Regions from separate parts of the Caulobacter sp. GW822-FHT01G02 genome, predicted to be linked through region 2. Evidence: riboswitches for the same ligand, from Rfam matches in the RefSeq annotation. Region 2 holds a riboswitch; the other holds the start of a gene.

Region 1 (5,655 bases), on a different contig from region 2:
CCAGCAGCTGGCCAAGAACGCCTTCCTGAGCAGCGACCGCAACCTTCGCCGCAAGGCGCAGGAGGCGTTGATCGCGGTCTATCTGGAGGCCCGCCTCTCCAAGGACGAGATCCTGTCGCGCTATCTGTCGTCGGTCTATTTCGGCGACGGCGCCTTTGGCCTGCGCGCGGCGGCCCGGCACTATTTCGGCAAGCAGCCCGAGCAGCTGTCGATCGGCGAGGCCGCCATGCTGGCCGGCCTGGTCAAGGCCCCGTCCCGCCTGGCCCCGACCAACAACATCGAAGGCGCCCGCGAGCGGATGCGCGTGGTGCTGGGCGCCATGGTCGAGACCAAGACCATCACCCAGGCCCAGGCCGACGCGGTCGGCGAGGTCTCGGCCATCGAGAACCCCGACAAGCTGCCGACCGGCTCCTACTTCGCAGACTGGGCCCTGCCCCAGGCGCGCGCCGCGATCGGCGCCCGCTATGGCGAGACCATCGTCAAGACGACGCTGGATCCCGCGCTGCAGGAGAAGGCCGAGAAGATCCTTAACGACTACATCGCCCGCGACGGCAAGGTCCTGAACATCACCCAAGGGGCTCTGGTGGCGATGCGCAAGGACGGCCGCGTCGTGGCCATGGTTGGCGGCCGCGACTACGGCGCCAGCCAGTTCAACCGCGCCGACGGCGCGCGCCAGCCAGGCTCGTCGTTCAAGCTGTTCGTCTATCTGGCCGCCCTGCAGTCGGGCATGACCACCACCAGCCCGATCCTCGACACGCCGGTGCAGGTCAGCGGCTACACGCCGAAGAACCACGAGGGCAAATACCGCGACCGCGAGATCCCGCTGATCAGCGCCTTCGCCGCGTCTTCGAACGTCGCGGCCGTGCGTCTGGCCCACGACCTGGGTCCGGCCAAGGTGATCAAGGTCGCCCGCCAGCTGGGCGTCACCGAGAAGATCCCGGACGACCTGACCATGGCGCTGGGCACCGGTTCGATGAGCCTGACGCGCCTGACCGCCGCCTACGCCTCGATCGCGGCCGGCGAATATCCGATCGTTCCGCACGCCCTGGAGACCTTCCAGAAGGGCAAGACCACCGCCTACGATCCCAAGGTGCTGGCTGGCATGCGCGACCTGCTGCGCTCGGCCACCCATCGCGGCACGGGCCTGGAAGCGGCGATCGACGGGGCCTACGGCAAGACCGGCACCACCCAGGACTATCACGACGCCCTGTTCGTCGGTTACGTCGACGACCTGGTGGTCGGGGTCTGGGTCGGCAACGACGACAACAGCTCGATGAACGGCGTGGTCGGCGGCGGCGAGCCCGCCAAGATCTGGAAAGCCTTCATGCTGTCGGCCCTGGGCCGCAACGTCGCCCCCGTGGTCGTCGAGGACCCGCTGGACGACCTGGGCCTGCCGCTGGAAGGCGAGATCGGCCCCGACGGCCTGCCGGTGGTCCCGCTGACCGTGCCCGCCGACCCGCTCCCGCCGCCGCCCGTCGCGCCGGTCGCCCCCATCGCGCCGCCACCGCCTGAGCCGCGCCCCTAACCCGGAGAGCCGACATGTCCGACGCCCCTGATCGCGACACCCTGTCGGCCCTCGCCGAGGCCCACGCCGGCCCCTTCCGCGCCCGCGCCGAGGCCCGCGCCACGCGCGCCGGCCTGGTCACCTTCGGCGTGGTGGTGAGCGGCGTCCTGCTGTCGGCGGCGCTCCTGGTCTGGACGGTGCGGCGGCCGGTTCGCTAGGACGCGAGGTAGAAACCCATCTGTCCGGGGGTCTCAATCCCCCACCAGCTTCCCGGCCGGCGGCACGCGCACGATGAAATGGCCCTTCACGCCCTCCGGCCACTGGCGGTACGGGACCACGCCCTCGTCGCTGGCGGCATAGGCCACGGCGTAGTCGACGATCGCGCGCGCGGCCTCGGCGGTCGGTTCGAACCGGCCCAGCACATAGCCGATCTTGCCCGGCGCCCGCAGGTGGATAGAGCAGTGCTGGGCGCAGTTGAACAGGCAGGGCATTTCCTGGATCGCCACGTCGCTGCCCGCCGCCGCCTCGCGCAGGGCCGCCGCCAGCAGCGCGCCGCCGCGCAGGCCCTCTTGGGTCTCGCGCTCCTCGGTCGAGACGCGGCAGGTGTTGCAGACCACCACCGCCGGGCCGTCGTCGGCCGCGCGCAGAACGGTCAAAACTCGATCCCCGCCTGGGCCTTCACGCCGCCGCGGAACGGGTGCTTGACCTGGGCCATCTCGGTGACCAGGTCGGCGGCCTCGATCAGAGCGTCGGGCGCGTTGCGGCCGGTGACGACCACGTGCTTGCCCTCCGGCCGATTGACCAGAACCTCCAGCACCTCATCCAGCGGCAGGTACTCGTAGCGCAGGATGATGTTCAGCTCGTCGGCGACGACCATGTCCCAGTCGGGATCGGCGATGCGGGCCTTGATGGCTTCCCAGGCCTCGCGCGCCACGGCGATGTCGCGGGCGCGGTCCTGGGTGTCCCAGGTGAAGCCCTCGCCCATCGGCCGGAACTCGACCTGATCGGGGAAGGCATCGAACACGACCTTCTCGCCGGTCTGCATCGCGCCCTTGATGAACTGGATGACGCTGACCCTCTGGCCGTGGCCGATGGCGCGGCAGACCATGCCCAGGGCCGCCGTCGTCTTGCCCTTGCCCGCCCCGGTATGGACGATCAACAGGCCCTTCTCGATCTGACGCTCGGCCATCATCTTGGCCCGCGCGGCCTGGATCACCTTCATCCTGGCGTTGTGGCGCGCGTTCTTCGCGGCCTCTTGGGCCGCCTCTTGGGCGGCCTCGCCGTCCGGGAGTTCTTCGTTCATCACCCTGCCCTCGCCGGACACCCCGCCGGCCGCGTTGATATGACGAAGGCCGGTCTCCTGGCTTACGCCCTCCCGTCGCGGCGCCTTCCCAGGATCACTCCCAGTGGCGCGTGCCGCGACGATCGACGGACGATCACAGTTGCGGGGGCAGCCGCGGATTGGTCACCGCGTTCCCGGAGGTCTCGCGACCTCCATGCCTTCGCCGTCCGGGGTAGGCGCGCCCGCCCGGAGGGTCAAGCTCACTTCGGCAGGGACAGGCGGTAGACCAGCACCAGGTTGTCGTTGTCGCCGGTCCCGGTGTCGCCATGCAGCGAGGCGTCGAAGTCCTGGCCGTTCACATGGCCCCTGGCCGTGGCGAAGTCGTTGTCCGACCCGACCAGCAGGAAGACGTCGCCGGTCTTGTCGAACGTCGAACCGATAGCCATGGCCTCGATCTTCTCGGGCAGGCTGGTCGGGGTCGAGGGCGCGACCGACAGATTGATCCCGAACCTGGCGAGCTGGACGGGGTTGAGGATGTTGACCAGCTCGGCCTGGGCCGCCGGCTTGATGTCGGGGTTCAGCGCGCCGTCCTTGGCGATCGGCTTGCCGTCCTGCTCGTAGGGCGTGCCGGCCAGGTTGGTGGCGCCGGCGAGATCGACCAGCAGGATGCTCTTGTAGACCGGCGCATTGGGCGTGCCCTTGCCGCGTCCATTGCCGTCTCGCGCCAGAACCAGCAGGCGGTCCTCGCTGAGCGCCACGGCCTCGGATTGGGCCGCGGTGACGTCGGCGCTCTGACCGTCGCCGTTCTCGCGCACGGTCGGCAACTGCAGCGCGTAGTGGCCGATCGGGGCCTTGGGCAGCCGGGTCTGGCTGATGTCGTAGACCAGCACGCGCGTGTTGTTGCGGGTGGCGTTGTTCGACATCGAGTCCTGCATGGTCGCGCTCTGCAGCACCGCGATCAGGCGTTTGCCGTCGGGGCTGATGGTCAGGGCCTCCAGGCCTTGGTTGTTGCGGCGGCCTTGGTCGGGCGCCTTCTCGGCCCCGAAGTTCAGCTGGCCCTTCTTGAGGGGCAGCAGCGCCGGGACGGTCTGGATCACGCCGGTCAGCGTGCCGGTCTTGTCGAACAGATAGACGCCCGCCGCATATTCGTCCGAGACGTAGAAGCTTCCGTCCGGCAGGTAGGCGATCGCCTCGCTGTCCAGGCTGAGCTTGCCCGCCCCCTCGCCGCTGGCCGGAGACGGATAGCGCACGCCGCCCCGCTCGACGACGTTGGCGCCCGGGTCCATGCCGGTGAACGGCTGGCCGGTCTGGTCCTTCAACAGGAAGCCGCCCGTGGGCGTGATGGTCAGGCCCTTGCCGGGAACCAGCTTGATCGCGTGCTCGTGGACGCGGTTGGCGTAGTCGGTCGTGCTCTTGAACGGTCCGACATTGTTGGGCCCCCGATCCGGCAGGGTGCGCAAGGTCCCGGTATAGGACCCGTCGGCGGCCTTCTTCCAGTTCGACAGCGCCATGCTGGAGAACGAGCCGAGGGTCTCGCCGTTGAAGTCGCGTGTCGCCGCCGGCAACCAGCCCACCGCCGCCAGGCCGTGATTGACATAGGTCTTGCCGCCGAACGGGACGGTGACGTCGCCGGGGGTGTTGTCCCAATGCGGCGTGACATAGGTGCGCGACTGAGCGCCGGCGCCAGCCGCCAAGGCCAGGGCGGCGAGACCCACGAGGGTTCCGACAAGGCGATGGCGCGACATCGAGAGCTCCTGAAAAGGATGCGAGGCGTTCGGTGAACCTGGCGCGCTCTTAGGGAGGGTGTGCATCGGTTTTGTGACGCACGCTGTCATCCAGACGCAGCAGAACCGTCATCAACCTGTGGAATAGACGCGGCGCTCAACCAATCGGCGCCATAGACGAAAATCCGCGTGGCGCGCGATATCGAGGGGATATCCGAAATGCTGCTCCGATCCGCCAGCCTGGTGGCCATCGCCGCCTGCCTCATGTTCGCCGCCCAGGCGCAAGCCGCTGAGGTTCTGGCCGCCGACGCTCCCGCCGCGAAGGCCGCCGATGCGGTCGCGGGCGCCCCCGCCGACACCAACGAGATCGACGCGGTCGTCATCGTCGGCAGCGGTCAGACCCGCTCGGTCAACACCCTGACGCCGTCCAGCCTGGAGGTCCTTCCCCCGGGCACGAGCATTCAGAAGGCCCTGAACTTCCTGCCGGGCGTCAGCGCCCAGTCGATCGACGCCCTGGGCGTCAACGAGCAGTCGCTGTCACTGCAGGTGCGCGGCTTCAACACCACCCACCTGGGCTACTCGCTGGACGGCATGCCGCTGGGCGACGGCGCCTACAACAACTACAACGGCCTGACCATCAGCCGCGCCCTGATCTCGGAAAACCTGGGCCGGGCCGACCTGGCCACCGGCATCGCCGGCCTGTCCATCCCCTCGACCAGCAACCTGGGCGGCGCGCTGATCTACACGTCCAGCGATCCGAAGAAGGACATGGGCTTTTCGATCAACGGGACCGTGGGCAGCGAGGACACCGCCCGCACGTTCATGCGCTTCGACACCGGCGAGCACGGCGGCTTCTCGGCCTATGTCTCGGGCCACTACGCCCAGCAGGACCTGTTCGTGAACCAGGGCGCCTACACCAAGTCGACCGGCAAGCAGCTGAACGCCAAGGCCCAGTACCGCTTCGGCGACAACGTCATCACCGCCTTCGCGGACGTGTCGCGCACGAACCAGGCCGACGACACCTATCTCTCCAAGGACATGCGCTCGCGCCTGGGCTGGGACTGGGCCGGCTACGCGCCGAACTGGGACGCCTATGTCGGCCGCGCCGCCTGCTCGGTGGCCTCGCTGGCGGCCAAGTGCGTCCC
Region 2 (5,655 bases):
CGCGCAGCTTGGCCATGATCTCGATCAGGCGGAAGATGGGGTGCCCATCTTCGCCTTGAGAGCCTTCATTCGGCGGGGCCAGGGGCGGGGATTTGCTGGGGGAGGACATTCGGTGGCGGCTCCGCTGTGGGGGCGTCCCCCTCGGCCGCGTCCCGCGCCCCGAGCTGGCGCTGAATCTCGGCGACCCGGGTCGCATCCAGCGGATAGCGCAACATGACGGCGGCGACCACCAGTCCCATCGTCGCCGGGACGACGGCGTACATGGCGATCAGCGCGTTGTCGCCGGAGACGGTCGGAACCTTGGGGTCGAAACCCATCCATTGCAGGACAGGGAAGGCCCCGATCGCCAGGGCGTAGCCCAGCTTCACCGTGCCGGTCAGGATGGCGTAGAGCAGGCCGGTGCGGTCGACGCCGCTGGTGAGCCGCTCCTCGTCGCCGATGTCGGCCATCATGGAGCGCACCAGCACCGGCGCGGCGGTGTAGGGGATCCCCGCCAAGATCAGGACGAGCGTGCCGATGCCGGAATTGCCGACCGGCGTGAACACGGTGGCGACCTGGACGATGGCGTAGATCACGGCCGCGACGGACAGGGCCCGGTGCTTGCCGATTCGCTTGGCCAGCAGGGGCCACAGCGGCGCGCTGAGCAGGCCGGCCAGGAAATAGATCAGCAGCAGCACGCCCGACTGGGTCTTGTCGAAGTGCTTCACCCGCTCGAAGAAGAACAGGAACAGCGCTCCGGCGATGCCTGGCGCCAGACCCATCAAAAGGTCGGCGAACAGCAGCATGCGCACCGACGGACGGCCCAGCAAGGCCAGGTACTGCTTGATCCCGGCCGCATGCCGCGCGACCGGCGCGGCCGGCTCGCCCACGACGCGGACGGCCATCAGGATGGTGATCGGCAGCAGGGCGACGATGAACCAGCCCATGGCGCGCACGCCCTCGGCGTGACCCGTTTTGAAGACGCCCACCAGCAGCGGCGGCAGGCACAGCACCAGGATCATGCCGACCATGTTGCCAGCCTGCCACCAGCCATAGATCCGCGAGCGCTGCTGATAGTCGCTGGAGAGGACGCCGCCCCAGGCGGTGTGCGACAGGACGACCATCGAATAGCCGGCATAGGTGACCAGCAGCCAGGCCCAGAGATAGAAGGCGCTCGCGCCGGGCTGGCCCATGAACAGGGCCAGCGCCCCGATTCCCACCATCGGCATGCCGCCCAGCAGCCAGGGCCTGAAGCGTCCGAGCTTGGTGCGGGTGCGGTCCATGATCCCGCCCAGGAACGGGTCCAGCGAGATGTCGATCAGCCGCACGAACAGGAAGGCCGCGCCGACCGCCGCCAACGAGAGCCCAATCGTGCTGACGTAGAATTCGGGCAGGTAGACCACGAGCGGAAGGCCGAGCGCCGCGATCGGAATATTGGGCGAGGCGAAGGCCGCCAGGGCCCACGAAGATCGTCGTTGAGTTGATGGGCGCTCGGACATTTCTGTACTCCTCCCCGCGCTGTTGGTCGCGCTCGGACACTGGAAGGCCGATGAACGGCCGTTTGAATGAGTGTGCGAGCATTGTTCGCCGAGCGCCAGCCTCTTCCTTGGGATGGGGGACGCGCGTCCGCCGCTTCACGCGATCGCTCGCTGAAGGTGTGGAAAGGGAGGCGGAGCGCCGGACAGCGTCCGGAGTTTGGAAATAGAAATACCGTTTCGACGAAGCCAGACGCTCCGCGCAACCGTTATCCGCCAGCGTCCCGTCGGGTGGCCCTGTTCAGGCCTTACCGGGACCCAGGCGCCTCCGTTTCCGGAAGCGCCCAGAGGTCGAAGAGGACGGGCTTACAGCCTGACACGCCCCTTTGCCTCCAACCACGCCGACGGCGGGCGGGTGAGCCCAGCAAGCCCATCCCCGGACCGTCCGAGTATCCCCCTCGGACCTGTCCCCGCTCGATCACCCCCCGCCGCCGCAATCGGTCGCTGGCCATGCGCCCTTTCCTCGCGACGAGGTGGAGAGAGAATACGGCGGGTTTTGAGGCCGGGGATGGAGGGCGGCGAACGCTCGTGAGTCACCCTTCTCCCCTTGCGGGAGAAGGTGGCCGCCGAAGGCGGTCGGATGAGGGGTCACACGGGGGCTAACCGCTTGCGCCGTAAAGCTAATCCGACAGGCTTATCACCCCCTCATCCGGTGCCGCGCGCCACCTTCTCCCGCAAGGGGAGAAGGAAAAGCGCCCGCACGCCGACGGGAATTCACCCCTGCGGCTTCAGCTTCAACGGCAGCCCGGCCGCCACGAAATAGACCTCGTCGACCGCCTGCGCGAGCCGCTGGTGCAGCCGTCCGGCCTCATCCCGAAACCGTCGACCGAGCGGTGTCTCGGGCACGAGGCCCAAACCGACCTCGTTGCTGACCAGCCAGAGGCGGGCGGGGCAGGCGGCGACGGCTTCGACCAGAGCGGTCGCCTCCGTCGCGATGTCGCGCTCGTCCAGCATCAGGTTCGACAGCCACAGGGTCAGGCAGTCGACGACCGCCACGGCGTCGGCGGGCAGGGCGGCGATCGCCTCCGCCAGGGCCAGCGGCGCCTCCACCGTGGTCCATGATTCGCCCCGGTCGGCCTGGTGGCGGGCGATGCGCTCGGTCATCTCGTCGTCGAAGGCCTGGCCGGTGGCGATCAGCACCGGACGCACCGCTCCAGCGGCGATTTCCGCCGCTTTCTGGGCGAAGGCGCTCTTGCCGGAACGGGCTCCGCCCAGCACCAGGATCGACGTCATGGAAGCTCCACATTGACCGTAAGCGGCGCAGTCTATAGGGCTGCCCCCGCACTAGGCTCCTCGAAAGAGGATTAAAAGGGAACGAGGTTCAAGACCTCGGCTGCCCCCGCAACTGTAAGCGGCGAGTTCTAGCGTCACATGCCACTGGGGTCTCCGGACCCTGGGAAGGCGACGCCAAGAGCGACGACCCGTGAGCCAGGAGACCTGCCCGGCGCAGTCGTTCATCGCTCGGCCGGGGTGCGCCGAACGAACGGGATCTCCCGCGAAACGACAGTCAAAGGGCCGCGCGACGGTCCGGGGCGTACGTATGGCTTTCCAGCTTGCGGGTGCGTCGCGGTCAGCCGTGCGGGTCGTTCAACTGGGAAGATTGAAACATGATCCGAACGTTTTTGAGCTCCACCGCGCTCGCAACCCTCCTTGTCGCCGGTTCGGCCATGGCGGAAGAGCAGAAGGCCCCCGAGGCCGATGTCGCCGGCGCTGTCGGCGCCAACGGCGTCGCCGAACTGATCGTCACCGCCACCCGCACCGCCCAGCCGATCGAGAAGGTCGGCGCGTCTGTCACCGTCCTGACGCAGGCCGCCATCGAAGCCAGCCAGGCGATCTCGGTGACGGAGCTGCTGGCCCAGACGCCGGGTGTCAGCTTCACCCGCAACGGCGGGCCGGGCACGGCCACCAGCCTCAACATCCGCGGCGCCGAGACCCAGCACACCGTGGTGCTGATCGACGGCGTCAAGCTGAATGACCCGTCCTCGACCCAGGGCGGCTTCAACAGCGGCAACCTGCTGATCGGCGACATCGCGCGCATCGAGGTGCTGCGCGGCGCTCAGTCTACCCTGTGGGGCAGCCAGGCCGTCGGCGGCGTGGTCAATATCGTCACCGCCGATCCCACCGTTCCGTTCACCAGCTCGATCGAGGCCGAAGGCGGCGCGCGCAAGACCGGCTACCTGCGGGCCGGCGTTGGCGGCGCTTCGGACAAGATCACCTGGCGCCTAGCCGGCGGCTACTACACCACCGACGGCTTCTCGACCTACAAGCTCGGCAAGGAGAAGGACGGCTACCAGAACACCGGCCTGTCGGGCCGTGTCCGTGTGGCGCTGGCCGAAAACGTCTCGGCCGAGGTCCGCTCGGTCTATTCGAAGGGCAAGAACGACTTCGACGGCTTCAACGTCGACAGCGCCGAGTTCGGCCGCACCGAGGAACTGGTCGTCTATACGGGCCTGAACTTCACTCTGCTGGACGGTCGCTGGAACAACCGCCTCGGCTACGCCTATACCGACACCGACCGCGAGAACATCAATCCGGCCCGCCCGGCCGCGCCACTGACCTTCGACGCCGCCGGCAAGAACAAGCGCTTCGAATATCAGGGCGTGTTCGCGATCTCGGACATCTGGACCGCCACCTTCGGCGCCGAGACCGAGAGGGCCCGTATGCGCACGCGCTCGCCGACGGTCCTCAAGCCGAACCCCGCATTCAGCACCGGCCGCGTCGGCGTCGACAGCCTTTACGGCCAGCTGCAGGTCGAGCCGGTGAAGGGCCTGACCCTGACCGGCGGCCTGCGCTACGAGGACCACGACACCTATGGTTCGCACACCCTCGGGCAAGTCGCGGCCGCCTGGGCGCTGAACGAAGGTAATACGGTCGTGCGCGCCAGCTTCGGCCAGGGCTTCCGCGCCCCGGGCCTCTACGAGCTCTACAGCGAGTACGGCAACCTCAGCCTGTCGCCGGAAGATTTCGACAGCTGGGACGCCGGGATCGAGCAGCGCTTCTTCGGCGGCAAGGCCCGCGCCTCGGCCACCTGGTTCCACCGCGAGGCCGACAACGAGATCCGCTTCTTCTCGTGCGCCTCGGGCTCGACCACGGCCCTGTGCAATCCGAACGGCGCGTTCCGCTTCGGCTACTACGACAACGTCCAGAAGACCAAGGCGCAAGGGGTGGAACTGATCGGCGAGGTCAAGCCGGTCCCGGCCCTGACCATCACCGGCAACTACACCTATACCGAAGCCGAGTCCGACTCGGGCGCCAGCAAGGGCAAGCAGCTGACCCGTCGCCCGAAAAACATGGGCAACCTGTCGGCCGCCTATCGTTGGCCGGTCGGTCTGACCACGACGGTGGCGGTGCGTTACGTCGGCAAGACCTACAACAACGACGCCAACACCCAGGTGGTGAAGGACTATACCCTGGTCGATCTGCGCGCGGCCTATCCGATCAACGAGACCCTCGAGGTCTTCGGCCGGGTCGAGAACGCCTTCGACAAGGACTACCAGACCATCCTGAACTACGGGACGCCGGGACGCGGAGCCTTCGTCGGCTTGCGGGCGCGCTTCTAGGCCCATGAAGGCGTCGATTTCCACCATCGGCGCCTTCCGGCATGGCGGCCGTCTCCGCGAGGCGATGGCCGCTTTTCCGGACGCGCCGCGTCCCTGGCTGGACCTGTCGACTGGGATCAATCCCGAGCCTTGGTCCGGCCAGCGGGCGCCGGCCGACGCTCTGCGCCGGCTGCCGGATCCGCTTGAGCTGGCCGAACTGGAGGCGGTCGCCGCGCGGGCGTTCGGCGTCGCCGACCCCGGCCGCGTGGTCGCCACCTCCGGCGCGGAGGCGGCGCTGCGGCTGCTGCCCGGTCTGATCGGCGGCGGGCAGGTCGCGCTGCTGGCCCCGATCTATGGCGGCCATGCCGAGAGCTGGGTGGCGTCGCCTCCGAACTTCATCGCGTCGCTGGACGATCCGGGCGCCGTCCGCGCCGACGTGCTGGTGCTGGTCAATCCAAACAATCCCGACGGCCGGCGGATCGAGCGCGGCGTCTTGGCCGCCCTGGCGGCGGAACGGTCGGACGCCGGGCGCTGGACGGTCGTCGACGAGTCTTTCGGCGAGGTCGCGCCCGAGCTCAGCGTCGCTGACCTGGAGATCGACC

Evidence for each region. Region 2 has a riboswitch for cobalamin ahead of AC1RNC_RS08220 (TonB-dependent receptor plug domain-containing protein). Riboswitches for the same ligand answer to the same signal wherever they lie in the genome.
Region 1: linked by a shared signal. The riboswitch ahead of cobO (cob(I)yrinic acid a,c-diamide adenosyltransferase) and the one ahead of AC1RNC_RS08220 (TonB-dependent receptor plug domain-containing protein) in region 2 are both predicted to bind cobalamin.

Annotation. Positions count from the first base shown of each region.
Region 1 is NZ_JBXAON010000001.1:926,297-931,951, reverse strand. It holds gene AC1RNC_RS04370 (transglycosylase domain-containing protein) at 1-1,525, shown strand, start outside; gene AC1RNC_RS04365 (hypothetical protein) at 1,540-1,722, shown strand; gene AC1RNC_RS04360 (DUF1636 domain-containing protein) at 1,756-2,160, opposite strand; gene cobO (cob(I)yrinic acid a,c-diamide adenosyltransferase) at 2,157-2,807, opposite strand; cobalamin riboswitch at 2,838-3,023, opposite strand; gene AC1RNC_RS04350 (esterase-like activity of phytase family protein) at 3,047-4,531, opposite strand; gene AC1RNC_RS04345 (TonB-dependent receptor) at 4,730-5,655, shown strand, end outside.
Region 2 is NZ_JBXAON010000002.1:575,135-580,789, forward strand. It holds gene mazG (nucleoside triphosphate pyrophosphohydrolase) at 1-109, opposite strand, end outside; gene AC1RNC_RS08200 (MFS transporter) at 66-1,478, opposite strand; partial or broken gene AC1RNC_RS08205 (hypothetical protein) at 1,734-1,799, opposite strand; partial or broken gene AC1RNC_RS08210 (hypothetical protein) at 1,830-1,952, opposite strand; gene cobU (bifunctional adenosylcobinamide kinase/adenosylcobinamide-phosphate guanylyltransferase) at 2,229-2,747, opposite strand; cobalamin riboswitch at 2,784-2,973, shown strand; gene AC1RNC_RS08220 (TonB-dependent receptor plug domain-containing protein) at 3,122-5,074, shown strand; gene AC1RNC_RS08225 (threonine-phosphate decarboxylase) at 5,079-5,655, shown strand, end outside.